Regions from separate parts of the Alteromonas sp. R7 genome, predicted to be linked through region 3. Evidence: predicted binding sites of a transcription regulator. Region 3 holds the regulator's gene; each other region holds the start of a gene.
What was found. Region 3 encodes FliA, which starts transcription of late flagellar genes. Its sites were predicted from a motif close to CTAAAGNTNNNNNNNNNNNNGCCGATA; they were not measured.
Positions count from the first base shown of each region.

Region 1: pomA (flagellar motor protein PomA) is a predicted target of FliA. The motif match lies at 4,338-4,364, and genes of this name have one in related genera.
Region 2: AC0J2X_RS04815 (HAMP domain-containing methyl-accepting chemotaxis protein) is a predicted target of FliA. The motif match lies at 3,644-3,670, and genes of this name have one in related genera.

Region 1 covers NZ_JBVTQX010000001.1:640,326-646,662, forward strand. Annotated here, with positions in the region: gene thiL (thiamine-phosphate kinase) at 1-251, shown strand, start outside; gene AC0J2X_RS02740 (phosphatidylglycerophosphatase A family protein) at 293-793, shown strand; gene dxs (1-deoxy-D-xylulose-5-phosphate synthase) at 929-2,809, opposite strand; gene AC0J2X_RS02750 (farnesyl diphosphate synthase) at 2,842-3,732, opposite strand; gene xseB (exodeoxyribonuclease VII small subunit) at 3,762-4,004, opposite strand; gene pomA (flagellar motor protein PomA) at 4,415-5,176, shown strand; gene AC0J2X_RS02765 (flagellar motor protein MotB) at 5,176-6,105, shown strand; gene AC0J2X_RS02770 (SAM-dependent methyltransferase) at 6,192-6,337, opposite strand, start outside.
Region 2 covers NZ_JBVTQX010000002.1:446,864-453,200, forward strand. Annotated here, with positions in the region: gene surA (peptidylprolyl isomerase SurA) at 1-490, shown strand, start outside; gene pdxA (4-hydroxythreonine-4-phosphate dehydrogenase PdxA) at 504-1,490, shown strand; gene rsmA (16S rRNA (adenine(1518)-N(6)/adenine(1519)-N(6))-dimethyltransferase RsmA) at 1,487-2,314, shown strand; gene apaG (Co2+/Mg2+ efflux protein ApaG) at 2,322-2,696, shown strand; gene AC0J2X_RS04810 (symmetrical bis(5'-nucleosyl)-tetraphosphatase) at 2,704-3,531, shown strand; gene AC0J2X_RS04815 (HAMP domain-containing methyl-accepting chemotaxis protein) at 3,814-5,838, shown strand; gene AC0J2X_RS04820 (SOUL family heme-binding protein) at 6,066-6,337, shown strand, end outside.
Region 3 covers NZ_JBVTQX010000002.1:28,318-34,654, reverse strand. Annotated here, with positions in the region: gene flhA (flagellar biosynthesis protein FlhA) at 1-32, shown strand, start outside; gene flhF (flagellar biosynthesis protein FlhF) at 62-1,471, shown strand; gene AC0J2X_RS03015 (MinD/ParA family protein) at 1,477-2,343, shown strand; gene AC0J2X_RS03010 (RNA polymerase sigma factor FliA) at 2,340-3,071, shown strand; gene cheY (chemotaxis response regulator CheY) at 3,108-3,491, shown strand; gene AC0J2X_RS03000 (protein phosphatase CheZ) at 3,526-4,281, shown strand; gene AC0J2X_RS02995 (chemotaxis protein CheA) at 4,294-6,337, shown strand, end outside.

The sequences.
Region 1 (6,337 bases), on a different contig from region 3:
CACGAGCATTAACAAGCGCGGTTACACCAGAGCAAGCTATCGAATACGCGCTGTCAGCAGGCGATGACTATGAGCTTATTTTCACCGTAAGTGAAGAGCAGCGCGGAAGTCTTGAAACCTCGTTGGCAAGCACAAACGTGAAAGCCACATGTATTGGCCAATTAACCGGCCATAACGGCACACTTTCATTGCTCAAAGACAACGAAAAGTACACACCTGTTAACGTGTCAGGTTACGAGCACGCCTTTTAGGCGGCCTATTTGTCCGACAAAAGCAATAAAAAGGAAAAAGCATGCAGGCTGAGTTTCGCGCTAGAGTGAGTATGAAAAATCCCGTGCATTTTCTCGCACTAGGCTTTGGCAGTGGACTTATTCCTTTCATGCCGGGAACCTTTGGCTCACTTGCTGCGTTGCCCCTACTTATTGCCTGTAGCCAGATTTCCCTAATTTCCTTTATCGCGCTTACGCTGATATTCTCAGTTGTAGGCATTTACCTGTGTGGCAAGACTGCTGACGATATGCAGGTTCACGATCATGGCTCTATAGTGTGGGATGAAATAGCGGGCATGTTTGTGACCTTTCTGTTTGTACCTATTTCAGCGTCCTCTTTACTTGTAGGCTTTGTTCTATTCAGGCTTTTCGATATCTTAAAGCCTTGGCCAATAGGTATCATAGATAAGCGCTTACACGGCGGTACAGGCATTATGCTTGACGATCTTATCGCTGGCGCCATGGCATGCGGTTGTCTACATTTACTAATAGCGTTTTGGCCTGCCGCATTGGCTTTGTTTTAATTCATTACGAATATCCGCCGCCATTTTGTTAGACTTACCTCAAAGGAAAGCCAGTTGACGGTGAGCGAACTATTTACGAAAAAGCCCGCAAAATAGCGGGCTTTTTAATGTCTTAGTAATGATTTTAAAGCTTAATTAGTTAGCACTTAAACTGCTAGCCGCCGCAATAATACCTTCAGCATCTAAGCCGTGCTCTTTGTACATTTCTTGCTGTGTGCCTTGCAGTATGAAACTATCAGGCAGCCCTAACATCTTCACCGCTTTTAATACGCCATTTTGCTGCAAGTGTTCTAGTACGGCACTACCAGCTCCACCCATAATACAGCCGTCTTCCAACGTAATAAGTGCACTGTGCTCACTGGCAGCTTTTAATACTGCGTCGCCGTCTAACGGCTTAATGAAACGCATGTCGATAACGGTAGCGTCAATCGCCTCTGCAGCTTCAAGCGCGTAGGGCAGTAGGCAGCCAAAGTTTAAAATGGCGATACTTTCAGACTTGCCTTTTGATGATTCTCGACACGTACGAGATTTACCAATCTCAAGCTCTGTCATAGCTTCGTCAGGCGTGACACCCATGCCAGCACCGCGAGGGTAACGAACAGCAGCTGGTTTTTGTAGCTTGTGACCCGTGTAGAGCATTTGACGACATTCATTTTCATCTGAAGGCGCCATAACCACCATATTCGGAATACAGCGAAGGAAAGCGATATCAAACGCCCCCTGGTGAGTAGGGCCATCTGCGCCAACAATACCGGCTCTATCAATGGCAAACAATACGGGTAAGTCTTGAATCGCCACATCGTGAATGAGCTGGTCATAGGCGCGCTGCAGGAACGACGAATAAATAGCAACAACCGCATTCATACCGTCTTTGGCAAGGCCTGCGCCAAAGGTTACCGCGTGCTGTTCAGCAATCGCAACATCGAAATACTGCTCTGGAAAACGCTGAGAAAACTCAACCATGCCTGAACCTTCGCGCATGGCTGGCGTTACCGCCATTAGCTTAGGGTCTTGTGCCGCCATATCACACAGCCATTTCCCAAAGATTGCAGAGTAGGTAGGGGCTGAAGGCTTAGATTTTGGCAAAGCGTTGTCAGCCGGATTGAATTTTGGTACCGCGTGGAACTTGATAGGGTCTTCTTCAGCAACCGCGTAACCTTTACCTTTCTTGGTGACTACGTGAAGTAGCTGCGGGCCGTCAAACTTGCGCATATTGCGTAGCGTATCGACAACACCATTTACGTCGTGGCCATCGATAGGGCCAATGTAGTTAAAGCCAAGCTCTTCAAATATCGTGCCCGGCACAACCATGCCTTTAATGTGTTCTTCTGCACGGCTGGCAAACTCCTTAATAGGAGGTACATTGCTTAGCAGCTTTTTGCCGCCATCGCGTATAGAGTTGAAAAAGTTGCCTGTAAGCAAGCGAGCTAAGTGACTGTTCAACGCCCCTACGTTTTCAGAAATAGACATTTCGTTGTCGTTAAGTACAACTACCATGTCTTTCTTGATATCACCAGCGTGATTAAGGGCTTCAAACGCCATACCAGCGGTCATTGCACCGTCGCCAATTACCGCTACAACCTTTCTGTTTTTGCCTTCTTTTTCGGCAGCCACAGCCATGCCCAGCCCTGCACTAATCGATGTAGACGAATGACCAACTGCAAAGGTGTCGTAGTCGCTCTCAGGCGGCCATGGGAAAGGGTGCAGACCATTCTTTTGGCGAATGGTGCTCATGCGCTCTGCACGACCTGTAAGGATTTTGTGCGGATAAGCTTGGTGACCTACATCCCACAGCAGTCGATCGAAGGGGGTGTCGTACACATAGTGCAAAGCGACGGTCAGTTCCACTGTGCCTAAACCAGATGCAAAATGCCCACTAGTTTGGCTTACGCTGTTAAGTAAGTACTCACGCAACTCATCGGCGAGCTCGCGTAATTTGTCTTGGGGCAACTGCCTCAATTTATCGGGTGTTTGCGCAAGCGCAAGCGTTGGGTAATGTTGGAGATCTAAACTCATGTACTTATTATCTTTTTCAACATGGCGCGTGGCTAATGGTCGCGTTTTACCAAAAGCTCGCTAAACGCAATTAAACTGTCAGTATTGTAGGGTAAACGCGCCAATGCTTGAAGTGCATTATCGTGAAGCATTTCTAATTCTTGTTTAGCGCCTGTAATACCAAGTTTGGCTGGAAAGGTATTTTTCCCTAACGCTTCGTCTGACCCCGCGGGCTTACCTAATTTTTCGCTACTGCCTTCCACATCTAAAATATCGTCTTGAACTTGGAAAGCTAGCCCAATATCCGCGGCATAAGCCATTAAGTCAATTTTAGTTTGAGGCAGTAAGCCTTCACTAACAATGGCGACCATTTCTATGCAGGCTTTTAACAATGCACCGGTTTTCAATCTATGCAGCTGTTTTAGTTCTTCTAGCGAGATGGTTTTGCCGGTGCTGGCTAAATCGATAGCTTGCCCGCCGCACATACCTATGTAACCCGCACTTTTCGCAAGTACAGACAGTAACTGGCTACGCTTTGTTTCAGCATACGTGCTTAATGGCGCATCAGCTAACACTGTAAAGGCAAGTGCCTGCAGCGCATCGCCAGCTAAAATAGCGGTAGCCTCATCAAAGGCGATATGACAGGTTGGCATACCGCGGCGCAAGTCGTCGTCGTCCATGGCTGGTAAATCGTCGTGGACTAACGAGTAGGCGTGCACACATTCAATGGCCATACTAATAGCCATTTGGTCTTTTTTGGGCACGTCTAGGGTGTTACCTACCACTTGAACAAGTAGTGGTCGCATCCGTTTACCGCCAGCAAGTAAGGCGTGACGCATTGCGTCTTTCAAGCGCGGCGCGTAATCGGGTAATTCGTCAATTAATGTAAGAAGAGATGCATCAGTTTGCTGTTTAACTTGCTGATGCAAAGCAGAAAAATTCATAGATTGCCTGTTAGTTAAAAATGAACGATTTATGGCTGTTCACTTTCAGGAAGAGGGTGGAGCGTTTCTTCGCCTTGTTCACTGAGCAGTATCTTTACTTTTTGCTCGGCGTTTTCAAGAGATTGTTGGCCTTGGCGGGAAAGTGCTATACCGCGCTCAAATTTTTCTAGTGCTTTATTAAGAGGCAGATCACCGCTTTCCATTTCGTTAACGATAGCTTCTAGTTCTGATAAAGTTTCTTCAAAAGACGCTGATGCTTTTTCTGTCGTCATAAAAACACTCAATATAGTGGCCAAAATACGTATACCGCGCACATTAACCGAGGGTTGCACAAGGGTCAAATGGTTTGTCCGTATATCGCCTATATCACAGTAACATAGCTTTTTTTTCATCCAGTTCAAAAGGCAACATACAAGCAAATTGTGCTATATTCGATGCAAGGCTCAGTAACCTTTCAGAAGTAACCGTGTTATTTACTGTGAAGGAAAAAGTAAGGAGCTGAAAAAGCGCTAGGTATTTTAGTTTAGAAAAAAGACAAAGCTGCGCTTTTGCATAGAACCTACTTCATAATAAACAAATAAATGTGATATTTTTCAATAATGTCGTTTTAGTATTTCTATCTTTTGCCGATAGGGTATTTGTACACTAACAGCACTGACTGCGCATAAATGGGGAAGAGTGAGTGGATTTAGCAACCGTCATAGGTATGTTGGGCGCCATTGGTTTCATAGTTATGGCTATGATTCTGGGCGGCAGCTTGGGCATGTTCATCGACGTGCAATCAATACTTATTGTATTCGGGGGAACACTATTTGTTGTCCTATCTCAGTTTACGTTGGGCCAATTCTTCAGTGCGGGTAAAGTTGCTGGCAAAGCATTCATGTTCAAAATTGAAACGCCTGAAGAGCTTATCGAGAAGATTGTTGAAATGGCAGACGCTGCGCGAAAAGGCGGGTTTCTGGCACTAGAAGAAGCGGAAATTTCAAATGAGTTCATGCAAAAAGGTGTGGACATGCTGGTTGACGGCCACGACATTGAAGTGGTGAGAGAAACGTTAGCTAAAGATATTTCTATGACAACGGAAAGGCATGAGTTCGGCGCTTCTATATTTAAAGGAATGGGTGACGTAGCACCAGCGATGGGTATGATTGGTACTTTGATCGGTCTGGTTGCCATGCTTTCAAACATGGATGACCCTAAAGCCATCGGCCCTGCCATGGCGGTAGCGCTATTAACCACGCTTTATGGTGCCTTTTTTGCCAACGTCGTGTGTTTGCCAATTGCCTTTAAACTGGCGGTAAGAGCTGGAGAAGAGAAGTTAAACCAGAGTCTTGTTCTTGACGGTATTGTGGGTATAGCCGACGGCCAGAACCCACGTGTTATCGAAGGGGTATTAAAGAACTACCTTGCGGCGAGTAAACGCGGAAGCGCAGAGGAAGAGTAATGGCCGAAGAAGAATGCCCAAAATGTCCCCCCGAGGGGCTTCCAGCCTGGATGGGAACCTTCGCAGACCTGATGTCGTTGCTTATGTGCTTCTTTGTACTGCTACTTTCGTTTTCGGAAATGGACGTACTGAAGTTTAAACAAATTGCAGGCTCTATGAAGTTTGCTTTTGGTGTGCAAAATAAAATTGAAGTAAAAGATATTCCAAAGGGCACCAGTGTTATTGCTATGGAATTTCGTCCGAGTAAACCTGACCCTACGCCCATTGAATCCATTCAGCAGCAAACTAACGAAATGACCCAGCAAATGCTGGAATTTCAGGCTGGTAACGAAGACTCTGCCGGAGGAAGGCAGAAGCAGCGCGGCGAGCAGCGTGGCGGACAATCTCAACAAACGGCTACTGAGTCGTCTTCATCGGCTGAGCAAAGCACCGATCAGTCGCAAATGGCTGAACTGATGAAAAAAGTAGCGCAGCAATTAGAAAAACAAATTCTAGATGGTTCGGTGGAAATGGAATCGTTGGGTCAGCAGTTAACCATTCGAATCCGTGAAAACGGTTCCTTCTCGGCGGGCTCGGCCTTTTTGCAGCCCCAATTCCAACCGGTGTTGAGAAAAATAGGTACGCTGTTGGCGGATGTGCCTGGAGAAATCGAAATTTCAGGGCACAGTGACGGCCAGCATATTGCTAATGAACTCTATCGTTCTAATTGGGACTTGTCAGCGCAGCGCGCTGTCGCGGTCGCTGAAGCCATGCGTACCGCGCCAGGGTTTGACGAAAGTCGTATGTCGGTAGTGGGTAAGGCAGATACCGATCCAATTGTAGAAAATGCCACTACACCTTCAGACCGAGCGCAAAATCGCCGCGTTGAAATTAATATCAATCAGGGTAAGCCAATGCTGTCGAAGCCTATATCAGTTGTAGATGAGTAGTGCTTCGACCAAGTGTCAGCTTCAAACAAGAAAGCGGCGCCAAAAGGGCGCCGCTTTTTTGTCACTACTATCGATAATTAGCGTTGTTAAACACGAGCCAAATCAAGTCTGTAATGAGGCTTTGAAATCACAAGCTGAACGGTACTGATTGTTCTTTCTAAAAAACCACCTTCACAATATTTCAGGTAGTAGGTCCACATTCGCATAAAACGCTCGTCATAACCGTCGTTTA
Region 2 (6,337 bases), 420 kb from region 3:
TCATATCCTAAAAGTATTAGATACGCGCGGTATTGAGAAAGTCACGGTGGAAGAAGTAAACTCTCGCCACATTCTTGTTAAGCCGTCAATCATTCTTAGCGAAGACAAAGCTAAAGCCATGCTAAACCGCTTCAAGGAAGAGGTGAAAAATGGTGAAGCTGATTTTGCAGAGCTAGCTAAAGAGCATTCAGAAGATCCTGGTTCAGCCCTTCGCGGTGGCGAGCTTGGCTGGTCGGATCCAAATAATTACGTGCCTGAGTTTAAAGACGCACTTGCACAGCTTGAGCCTGGAGAATTTAGTGAACCTGTTCGTACCGTGCACGGCTGGCATTTAATTCAGCTTATTGAACGTCGTATTGATGACGCTACCGATAAGCGCAAAGAAGATAAAGCTTACCAGCTTATCTTCAACCGTAAATTTTCAGAGGAAACCGAGAACTGGTTACGTGAGATGCGTGATGCCGCTTACGTAGAAGTTGTCGACTCGTAACAATAAGTTATTCATGAGTACACCAATTAAAATAGCAATAACGCCGGGAGAACCGGCAGGTATCGGGCCAGATTTGATCATAAAACTGGCCCAGGAAGCATGGCAAGCGCAGCTTGTCGTGTTTGCCGATGGCGAAATGCTCAAAGCACGAGCAAGCGCCTTGGGGCTGCCATTAACGCTAATCGATTACGATGCCACTAACCCGCAAATTCAAGATGCGGGTTCGTTGTTTATAAAGCAAATAGATAAATCCGTTGACGTTACGCCAGGCGAGCTTGATAGCGAAAACGGGTTATACGTAGTAGAAACTCTGCGCCAGGCGTGTCAGGCAAATATGGATGGCGACTTCGACGCCGTCGTTACCGGCCCCGTACACAAAGGCATTATCAACAAAGCAGGGGTATCATTCAGCGGTCATACTGAGTTTTTTGCGTATCAGTCCAATACCATTGATGTGGTTATGCTTCTGGCAACTGAAGGTCTTAATGTAGCGCTTGCCACCACGCATATTCCCCTTGAGTATGTAGCGAAAGCTATCACCCGAGAGCGTCTTCATAAGGTCATTCATATCATCAACACCGACCTTAAATTGAAGTTTGGCGTTAAAGAACCTCACATTTATGTGTGTGGCTTGAACCCTCACGCGGGTGAAGATGGTCACATTGGCACTGAAGAAATTCATACCATCATTCCGGCGCTTAACGAACTAAGAGAAGAAGGCTTAAAGATCACAGGCCCTCTACCTGCAGACACCATATTTCAACCCAAATATCTGGAAAATGCTGACGTAGTGCTGGCTATGTATCACGACCAAGGCTTACCCGTGCTAAAATATAAGGGTTTTGGGGCTTCAGTGAATATCACGCTAGGGTTACCTTTCGTTCGTACATCGGTAGATCACGGTACTGCATTAGACTTAGCAGGAACAGGTGAAGCCGACGCCGGTAGTTTCAGAAAAGCATTGGAAAAAGCCATCGAGCTTGCACATCATCAACAATGAGTAAAACACACTTAGGCCATACGGCCAGAAAGCGATTCGGACAAAACTTCCTTCACGATGATTACGTGATAGGCAAGATTGTTGCGGCTATCGCGCCAAAAAATGAACAAAACCTGGTAGAAATTGGACCCGGTTTAGGCGCATTAACAGATCCTGTTTGTGAAGAAGTAGATGCACTCACAGTCATTGAGCTAGACAGAGATCTTGCTAAGCGATTGAGACACCATCCATTTAACGGCAATAAGCTAACGGTTATTGAACAAGATGCAATGACCATGGACTTTGGCGCCCTTTCTAAAGAAATGCCAGTCAAAGACAAAAAGCTTCGCGTATTTGGTAACTTGCCCTACAACATTTCGACACCACTAATGTTTCACCTTTTTGATCATGCTCACTGCATAGAAGATATGCATTTTATGCTTCAAAAAGAAGTGGTAAACCGCTTGGCAGCAGGACCAGGTTCTAAGAATTACGGCAGGCTTTCCGTTATGGCGCAGTATTACTGCCACGTCATTCCGGTACTCAATGTTCCGCCGGGTGCCTTTAAGCCACCCCCGAAGGTTGATTCTGCAGTAGTGAAGCTAGTGCCGCATCAGGCTCCGCCAGTAGACGTTGAGTCTGTAAATACGCTTGAGCGCGTCTGTGCGCAAGCGTTCAACCAGCGCCGAAAAACCATTCGCAACTCGCTGAAAGACAGTTTAAGTGAAGAGGAGATCCGTGAGCTAGGTATCGATCCTACCTCTCGCGCAGAAGTATTATCACTTAACGATTTTGCCACAATAGCAAACGCTGTGTCGGCAAAAGAGCACCAACAAGAGCAGTAAGTTCTCTATGGATGTACTTGATATTAAGGTGCGGGTGAAAACCCGTCACCTTCCCGACCACCTTCCGTCAGATTCAAAGCAATTTGCCTTCGCGTACCACATTACGATTGAGAACAATAGCGACCATACGGTGCAATTACTCAGTCGCTACTGGAAAATTACCGATGCAAATGGCAAAACATCAGAAGTTGAAGGTGATGGGGTTGTAGGCAAGCAACCTATCATGAAAGCGGGCGAGCATTTTGACTATACCAGTGGCGCTGTCATTGACACACCGGTTGGGAATATGGAAGGCTACTATGAAATGGAATTAGAGAGCGGCGAGCGTTTTCGCGTTCCTATCGACGTTTTCCGATTAGCCATTCCAAGTATTCTTCATTAAGGTTTCTATGTCGCAAGGTAACACGTACGTCATTGGTGATATACAAGGCTGTTACGATGGTCTTCGTCGCGCGTTAGATAAAGTAAAATTCGACGAAGAAAACGATACGCTACTCGCAGTAGGTGATTTAGTTGCTCGAGGAGAAGATTCTTTGAGCACATTGCGCTTTTTAAAGTCTCTCGGCAGCCAGTTTAGCAGTGTTTTAGGAAACCACGACCTTCACTTACTTGCCGTTGTAAACGGCATCCGCAAAGCAAAAAAATCCGACAAATTAGAGCCTCTACTTAATGCTTCAGACTTGGCCGAACTTATTGACTGGTTGCGTCAGTTCCCGTTGGCAATGAAGTTAGATGAGCAATCAGTAATGGTGCATGCTGGACTCTATCCTAAATGGTCTATCGATGAGTGCGTTTCACTTAGTGACGAAGTTAGCAACATCCTAAAATCCGACAATTACGCTGCTTTTCTTTCAGAAATGTATGGTAATAAACCCAACAACTGGTCAGATAAACTTAAGGGTAATGAGCGACTGCGTTTTATTGTGAATGCGTGTACGCGCATGCGTTTTGTTCATACCGATGGCACACTCGATTTTGATAACAAATCTCATCCCAGCGCAGTATCCCACAGCACTAGTAGCACGTTAAAACCATGGTTTGAAGTAGAGAATAAAAAGCTCGGTGACGATCAACGAGTGGTATTTGGGCATTGGGCAGCTCTGTCGGGCCAAACAAACAGTCATCAATTTATCGGCTTAGATACAGGCTATGTTTGGGGGCAAAGCATGACTTTGCTAAACCTGAACTCCGCTTCGCTTGTGAGTGTTTCTGCCTAAAACCAGAGTTTACTGGCTCCGCAATTATCCAATTCGCACATATTTACGTGTATAATTTTACGCATCAACTGGTATTACCAGTTAAACTTTCTACACTTAAGTGCTAAATAAAATAAACATTAAGTTATTGTAGCCGATACACTTACTTACGATAGTAACGATAATGTCTCATTATCTACTCAGTAATTAAGCAAACTAGCTTCTTTAATCGCTATATTTTGTTTGCTGAGACGGGTAATATCGTTAGGGATAAAAATAAAAAACACTCATCCAGGAGTTCCGATGAAAATAACGGTAGCCACACGCGTAATCGGGGGATTTGTAGCGATTAGCGCACTTCTGATCGTCATTAGTGTTGTTTCACTTTATAACCTCAACTCAATAGGCTCAGCAACGGAAGAAGTAAATGACGTTGCATTACCCACAGTAGCAGGCAGCAATGCACTTAAAGCCAGCTTTCTCAATATGGGCCGACTTACCTTCGAGAGCTACATCGAAGAAGATCTAAATGGCTTAAAAGACAAACGAGCGTCTTTTAACTCTGCCAAAGACACCTTTGAGAGTGAATATAAGAAACTGGCGCAGGCCGTTAATAACGAGCCTGAACTAAAGAGCACGCTGAATACTGTACGTGAGTCATATGAAGCATATATCACCAATGTTGAAGCGATGTACAAAAATCACCAAATGTATCTTGATATACGCAACACAATTCAAGACAGACTGGGTGACGCTGAAGACAACGCAGACGATGCATCTACCTACCTTCTAGACTTCTCAGACTTAGATGCTGTTCAGCGCGACCCTAACCTACGACGTGCGGCAGAAATCGGCAGTCAACTTGAGACGTCGCTGCTTTCTTTGCTAACGGTTTCATACGAGTACATTAAAACAGAGACACTGGTTCGTTCACAGACGCTAGGCAACGAAGTTGATTTGGTTGTCGAGAAAGTGGTCACGCAATTAAGCGACATGATGCAAACTGCGGGCGGCCGCGATGATTCTGGTACTCTTGATGATATTAACGACTTGGTTAACAACGCAATCAATGCGATTAATGCTAACGATGGCGTGGTTCAGCTTCATGTTGATCGTCTAGAGCGCAGAAATGATGCTGAAAAAGCGCTTAACGCTTCAGACTCAAATATCGCGCAAGCGGTTGTCGCTCTAGAAAACCTGCTCAATCTTGCAGACAAGAAAGCGTCACATGTAGAAAGTCAGGTTAACGGCGCCATTGCGACGGGCAACACGTTCGTTATTGTGGTTGTTATTATCTCGATTGCAGTAGCAGCATTTATTGGCTACGTGACCGTTCGCGCAATCACACGTCCGCTTTATCGTGTAAATGAACTTCTGACGGTGGCTTCATCGGGTGACCTTACTCACCGTCTAGACGATTCGGCGCAAGACGAATTTGGTCTTTTAGCCCGAAACTGCAATACGCTAATTGGAAACCTGAAGGAGCTCATTACAGCCATTAACGTTCGTGCTGAACAGCTGGCAGCCGCCTCAGAACAAACGTCTGCAGTGACGGCGCAAACGACGCATTCAATTCAGGATCAGAAATCACAAATTGGCCAAGTAGCAACAGCAACCACAGAAATGCACTCTACGTCGCAGCTGGTTGTGCAAAACGCTGAAGATACACTAAGTCAAATTCGCCATGCGGATGCTGAGGCTGAGAACGTGCGCCAAATCTCACTAGAGAATAAGAACACCATTGAGATCTTATCTCGTGACGTTCAAGAAGCGGCAGACGTCATCAATAAGCTTCATCAAGACAGCGCAAGCATTGGTGGCATCTTAGACGTTATCCGTGGTGTTGCAGATCAAACCAACCTGCTCGCCTTGAATGCTGCTATTGAGGCAGCGCGTGCTGGTGAACAAGGTCGAGGCTTTGCGGTTGTTGCTGATGAAGTAAGAACCCTCGCCAGCCGAACTCAAGAATCGACACAAGAAATCAACGCAATGATTGAAGTGCTTCAAGCGGGTGCTGAAAAAGCGGTATCGGTGATGAACCAAGGTAAAGAGCAAACTGCGGCGTGTGTGGCACAAACTGAAAAGGCTACACAGGCGTTGGATATCATCTCAGACGCCGTTCACAAAGCCCATGACGTGAGCTCTCAAATTGAGCAGTCTGCCCGTGAACAGAATACGGTATCACAAGAGATCAGCGAAAAGCTTGAAACTATTGTGGGTATCGCTGAAGAGACGACAGCTGGAGCACAGCAAACGTCTGAGTCTAGCCATGAAGTGGCTCGACTTGCTGAAGAGTTACAACAGTCTATCAGACAGTTTAAAGTGTAACGCTTTTTACAAACCTGTTTTAAGAAGGGGCTTTTAGCCCCTTTTTTGTGTCCGACAATTAATCTGGCACACTTTAGGAATGCATAGATAGTTACTTTAGAACCGTTTAACTGAGCATTAATCGGCTTTAATTCGTATAAGGACTATTCGTAACAAACCACTAAAAAAGAATGATATTTTCCCGTTTTCGCTTGCCTCTTTTCATTACTACTTTATTGGTGTCAACAATGATCCAGGCTGAGCCATCATATTACAAAGATACAGAAACCCTTCCCTATTCCATTATCGAGACCCTTGATGAAGATATTGAAGTGAGGCATTACAATGAAGCGTTAGGCGTAATGTCTAGTGGGAATGAAGATAACGGAGCATTTCAGCTACTCTTTAATTATATCTCTGGTGAGAATACATCCAGTAGCAATGTGTCAATGACGTCCCCCGTAGAAGTTGGAAAGCGCTCTCAAGAAATTGCAATGACCTCTCCTGTCGAAGTCTCATC
Region 3 (6,337 bases):
AAATAAAAATAGTCAGTTCGGTCGGTCAATAATCTGACACTGGGTGATTGGAGAGGTTGCAATGAAAATTAGACGTTTCTTCGGCAAAGATATGCGTGAGGCGTTAAGCCAAGTTAAAGCTGAATTGGGCAGTGACGCTGTGATCATGTCAAATCGCAAAGTCGCTGACGGTATTGAGCTTGTCGCAGCCTACGACAAAGAACCTGAAGCGAAGTTGTTTACGCCGAAAGCGTCTCCACAAGCAGCTGCAAAAACACCTGGCCAAAAGGCAGTGCCTAGCTTGAGCGAAATCATTGGTGACGACGGTCCTGATAGCCTTAAAGCACTGCTAGAAAAGCAGCACGGTGGAAATAATGGCGTAGCGAGTCCCGCGCAACCTAACCAACCAATGACAGCAAATGCTAAGCACGCCAATGAAATTGCTTCGCACTTAGACTTCTCAGAAGCCTTTATTGACGACGTAGAAGCCCAGCAGTCTTCTCATGAACCAGTTCGTCAGAACGCTTTCCCAGAGCATCAAGCGTCGAGTATGGATGATACCGCTGTGACGCAGTCAGCGGAGCTTGCGCAAATCAAGGAAGAGCTAGCGTCTCTTCGCGATGTATTGCAATATCAAGTGGCCGACTTGATGGAAGCTAAAAACAAACGTCAAAAACCTGTTCATCAATATCTAATCACCCGTTTAACCGATATGGGGTTAAGCAACGCGTTAGCGAAACAGCTTATTAGCTATACGCCGTCACATTACAACGAACGAGATGCATGGGTATATCTTCTTAACCTATTGGCTAATCGCATAAATGTGACAGGAAACGATATACTTAGCGCACAAGGTGCTGTTGCATTAGTAGGACCAACAGGTACCGGTAAAACAACTACCGTTGCGAAACTTGCTGCCCGCTATGCGCAAAAATACGGTGCAGAGTCGGTTGCGATGATTACCATCGATACGTATAGAATTGCCGCCTATGAGCAGCTAGCGACATACGGAAAGATTATTGGCTGCACGGTGAGAAAAGCGCAGACTAGTGAAGAACTTGCGGATTTATTATTCCAACTTCGTCATAAGCGACTAGTATTGATTGATACGGCTGGATTTAGTCAAAGAGATAGTCGATTAATTAAACAAATTAAGCAGTTTGATAACGGACAAATGCCAAATGTTAAAAAATATTTGGTAGCGCAAGCAAATACGCAATATCCTGCTTTGCAGAGAATCATTCAAGCGTATGATGATATTGAACTAAGTGGCTGTATTTTCACAAAGTTAGATGAGTGCTACTCTTTAGGAGAGGTGCTTAGTGCAGCGGTTGAATACCAATTACCGGTTAGTTATGTCACCGATGGTCAAAAAGTACCTGAAGACATTAAGATTGCAGAAGCGAAATCTTTGGTTTCCGCTGCTGCAAAGCTTTATAAAAAGTACGGTTTGAATCATACTAGTGGTAACAACGCAATTAAAACAGCATAAGCAGTATGATTGACGACCAAGCGAGTAGCTTAAGAAAAATGAAGCAATCACGGTTAATCAAAGTAATCGCCGTCACCGGTGGCAAAGGTGGCGTAGGTAAAACAAACATTACATTGAACACCGCTATCGCCATGGCGAAGCAAGGTAAACGTGTAATGGTTCTCGATGCGGACCTCGGTCTTGCTAACGTAGACGTTATGTTAGGTTTGCGTGTTGAGAAAAACTTATCCCACGTGCTTTCCGGCGAATGTACACTTGATGAAGTATTAGTGACCGGTCCGCACGGAATAAAGATTGCCCCTGCCACATCAGGCACGCAGTCGATGGCAGAATTGTCGCCAACGCAACACGCTGGCCTAATTCGTGCCTTTAGTGAGCTGCGCTCGCAAATTGACGTGCTTATCGTTGATACAGCGGCAGGTATTTCAGACATGGTGTTGAGCTTTTCAAAAGCCTCACAAGACATCATGGTCGTTGTGTGTGACGAGCCTACTTCATTGACAGATGCGTATGCATTGATAAAAATTCTGAATAGAGAGCACGGTGTTTTCCGCTTCAAAGTTGTGGCTAATATGGTGCGCGACGTGCGAGAAGGCCAAGAGCTATTTAGTAAATTGAGCAAAGTGACAGGGCGTTTTTTAGATGTTGCACTAGAATTAGTGGCGACAGTACCGTTTGACGAGAACATTCGTAAAGCAGTGCGTAAACAAACAGCCATTGTCGATGCTTACCCAGGTTCACCGGCAGCCGTTGCAATAACACAGTTGGCGAGTAAAGCCTTAACATGGCCTATTCCAGCGCAGCCAGGTGGCCATTTAGAGTTTTTCATTGAACAATTAGTTGCAGAAAAAGCCGTAGGAAGTCAGCGTTGAACAGCAAGGCAGCCGCTTATCAACAACAAACCGATAAAGCGCAGTTAGTCGAAAGACATGCGCCATTGGTTAAGCGTATAGCGCATCACTTGATAGCGCGATTGCCGGCTAGTGTTCTTGTAGACGATTTAATTCAATCAGGCATGATTGGATTATTAGAAGCCGCGCGAAACTTTGATGGTTCAAAAGGAGCCAGCTTTGAAACGTTTGCCGGTATTCGCATTCGCGGTGCTATGCTAGATGAAATTCGCAAAGGGGATTGGACACCGCGTTCAGTCCACCGAAATGGTCGAGCGATCACTGAAGCAATTTCGCAAGTAGAAAGCGAAACAGGCCGCGATGCTAGAGATTCTGATATTGCTGATAAGCTTAATGTAAGCTTGCAGGACTATCACCAAATGCTTAATGAAGTAAATGCCGGAAAGCTGGTAGGTATTGAAGATTTAGGTGTGTCAGAAGATGTTATTTCGACAGAGCAAAATCGAGGTAGCGACGCACCACTGGAAGATTTGATGCAAGGCGCTTTCCAAAAAGCGCTTGCCCATGCAATTACGACATTACCTGAAAGAGAAGCGATTGTACTTTCGCTGTATTATGATGAAGAGCTGAACCTAAGAGAAATTGGTGAGGTTCTTGATGTAAGTGAATCGAGAGTCAGTCAAATTCACAGTCAGGCCATGTTAAAACTCAAATCACGAATGAAGTCGTGGCAAGCTGACGAAGAATAGAAATTAATAACAATTAACCCCTCACTGGAGGCTATTTTGGACAAAAGCATGAAAATTCTCGTGGTCGATGATTTTTCTACCATGAGACGTATCATCAAAAACCTACTTAAAGATTTGGGTTTTTCCAACATCCAGGAAGCGGATGACGGAAGTACTGCATTGCCTATGTTGCAGCAAGGTGATTTCGATTTCGTAGTTACCGATTGGAACATGCCTGGAATGCAGGGTATTGACTTGCTTCGCGCGATTAGAGCCGATGACAAGCTCAAGCACCTACCAGTACTTATGGTTACTGCTGAAGCGAAGAAAGAGCAAATTGTTGCCGCCGCGCAAGCAGGTGTTAACGGCTACGTTGTTAAGCCGTTCACTGCAGCAACACTTAAAGAAAAATTAGATAAAATATTCGAACGTTTAGGTTGATCCAGACGCTCACCAGAGAAATGAGGTTTACTGGATGTCAACGAATGTAAACGTTCCAATTTCGTTGGAAGAAGCAAAACAGCTCGTCACCTACCTCGAAGAGGGTGACAACGCTTCAGCCAATGCCCTATTAGAAGCGGCCTCAATGAAAGAAAACGTTGAGTTATTTGCCGAAGTAGGGAAACTGACGCGTCAGCTTCATGACGCGCTGAATAATTTCCAAATAGACGACCGCATTAAAAATCTCGCGACCGATGATATTCCCGATGCACAATCCCGCCTAACCTACGTAATTGAAGAAACTGAAAAAGCTGCTAATACTACTATGGATGCCGTTGAAGCGAGCATGCCTATAGCTGAAATGCTGTCGGCGCGCATCGAAAAGGTTATGCCTGAGTGGAAGAAGCTGATGAATCGCCAAATAGAGTTGGGTGAATTCAAGGCTTTATGCGCAGACTTAGACGAATTGTTGGAAGAAGGTTCGGCACAGTCAGCTAAACTTACACAGTTACTTACAGAAGTATTGATGGCTCAAGGTTATCAAGACTTAACTGGTCAGGTTATTCGCCGCGTTATCGACTTGGTTAAAGAAGTGGAAGACAGCTTAGTTAACATGCTTACCATGTTTGGTGAACGCGACGGTGCAGAACAAACTAAACCATCCAGCGTTAAGGCCGATAAGGTTGATGGTGTAGAGGCAGAAGGCCCTATCATTGATGCCGATAAGCGCGACGACGTCGTGTCAGGCCAAGATGATGTAGATGATCTTCTGTCTAGCTTAGGTTTTTAGGGGAGCGGGCGCATGTCGTTTGATGTTGACGAGGATATATTACAGGACTTTCTAGTTGAGGCTGGAGAGATACTTGAACAATTACAAGAACAGCTCGTTGATCTTGAGAACAATCCTGAAGATGCGGATTTGCTGAATGCAATTTTCCGTGGTTATCACACAGTTAAAGGGGGAGCAGGGTTCCTGTCTCTTACCGAGTTAGTAGAAATTTGTCACGGTGCGGAAAACGTCTTTGACGTAATGCGTAACGGTCAACGAACACTAACCCCTGAACTGATGGATATTATTCTGCAAGCCACAGATGTGGTGGTTGAAATGTTTGAACGAGTGAAAGCTCGGGATCCATTAGAGCCAGCAGATGCACACCTAGTAGACTTGTTACACAAACTAAGTCGCCCGGAATCTCCAGATGAGAATATTTTTGGTGAACAAAGCGCGCCGGCGTCAGAACCTGAACCCGCGATTGAAGAGCCAGAATTAGTTGTTGAAGAGCCTACTGCACAGGCCCCAAGTTCTGGTGATAGCGGCGGTATTGACGAAATCACTGAAGATGAGTTTGAAGCGCTGCTTGATGAGCTTCATGGCTCTGGGGCACCAGGACAGTCCTCAGCGGCTAAAAGCGAACCTGCAAAGGCTGCTGCACCTGCTGCCGCTAGTGATAACGACGATATCACCGACGAAGAATTTGAAGCGCTGCTCGATGATTTACATGGCAAAGGCAAGTTTGGTGGTGAAGAAGCTGCGCCAAAGGCAAATACACCAGCTCCAGCACCAGTTACGCCGAGTGCAGCTGGTGATGAAGAAATCACCGATGACGAATTTGAAGCACTGCTTGACCAACTGCATGGCTCAGGGCAAGGGCCTACCAAGCAGGGAGCCGTTTCAAAGGCGCCAGAGCCTCCTGTAGATAAGGCAGCAACAGAAGCGGTTCAAAAAGCGAAACAAGCAGCGCCAGCTGCGCCAAAAGCGACGCCTGCTCCTAGCGCCGCAGCGCCAGCTAAAGCAAGCGCGCCTGCTGCACCAAAAGCAGCGCCTAAAAAAGATGAGAAGAAGGCGGCACCAGCTGCGCCTCCTGCTGAGACTACAGTACGTGTAGATACCAAGCGCCTTGACCAAATTATGAACATGGTGGGTGAACTCGTACTAGTGAGGAACAGGCTAATAAGCTTGGGTATCAACAGTAACGACGAAAGCATGTCCAAAGCCATTGCCAACTTAGATGTGGTAACGGGCGACTTGCAAGGTGCGGTAATGAAAACCCGCATGCAACCTATCAAGAAGGTGTTTGGTCGTTTCCCTCGCGTTGTTCGAGACCTCGCTAGAAGCTTGAAAAAAGAAATAACCCTTGAGCTTGTGGGTGAGGAAACTGATTTAGACAAAAACCTGGTTGAAGCACTGGCCGATCCACTTGTGCATTTGGTGAGAAACTCCGTCGACCATGGTATTGAAATGCCTGATGATCGTGCTGCAGCGGGTAAACCGCGCATGGGTACGGTTCAGCTATCGGCATCTCAAGAAGGCGATCATATTCTTCTAACCATCGAAGATGATGGTAAAGGAATGGATCCTGAAAAGCTTAAAGAAATTGCTATTAGTCGCGGTGTACTAGACGCAGACGCAGCTGCACGGATGTCGGATGTTGAAGCGTTTAACTTGATATTCGCGCCAGGGTTCTCAACCAAAACAGAAATTAGTGATATTTCTGGCCGCGGTGTGGGCATGGACGTGGTTAAGACCAAAATTAACCAACTTAACGGCACCGTGAACATTGATTCACAGCTGGGAAAAGGCACGCGACTGGATATCAAAGTTCCGCTAACGCTAGCCATTCTTCCGACGCTAATGATTGTTGTAGGAAAACAAACCTTTGCGTTACCATTAGGTGCGGTGAACGAAATAATAAATATGGACATCAAAAAGACCAACACGGTCGATGGCCAGCTAACAATGATAGTTCGTTCAAAAGCAATTCCGTTGTTCTTCCTTGGTGAATGGTTGATTCGAGGTCCCAAAAACATCGATAGAGAAAAGGGACACGTTGTTGTAGTGCAAATTG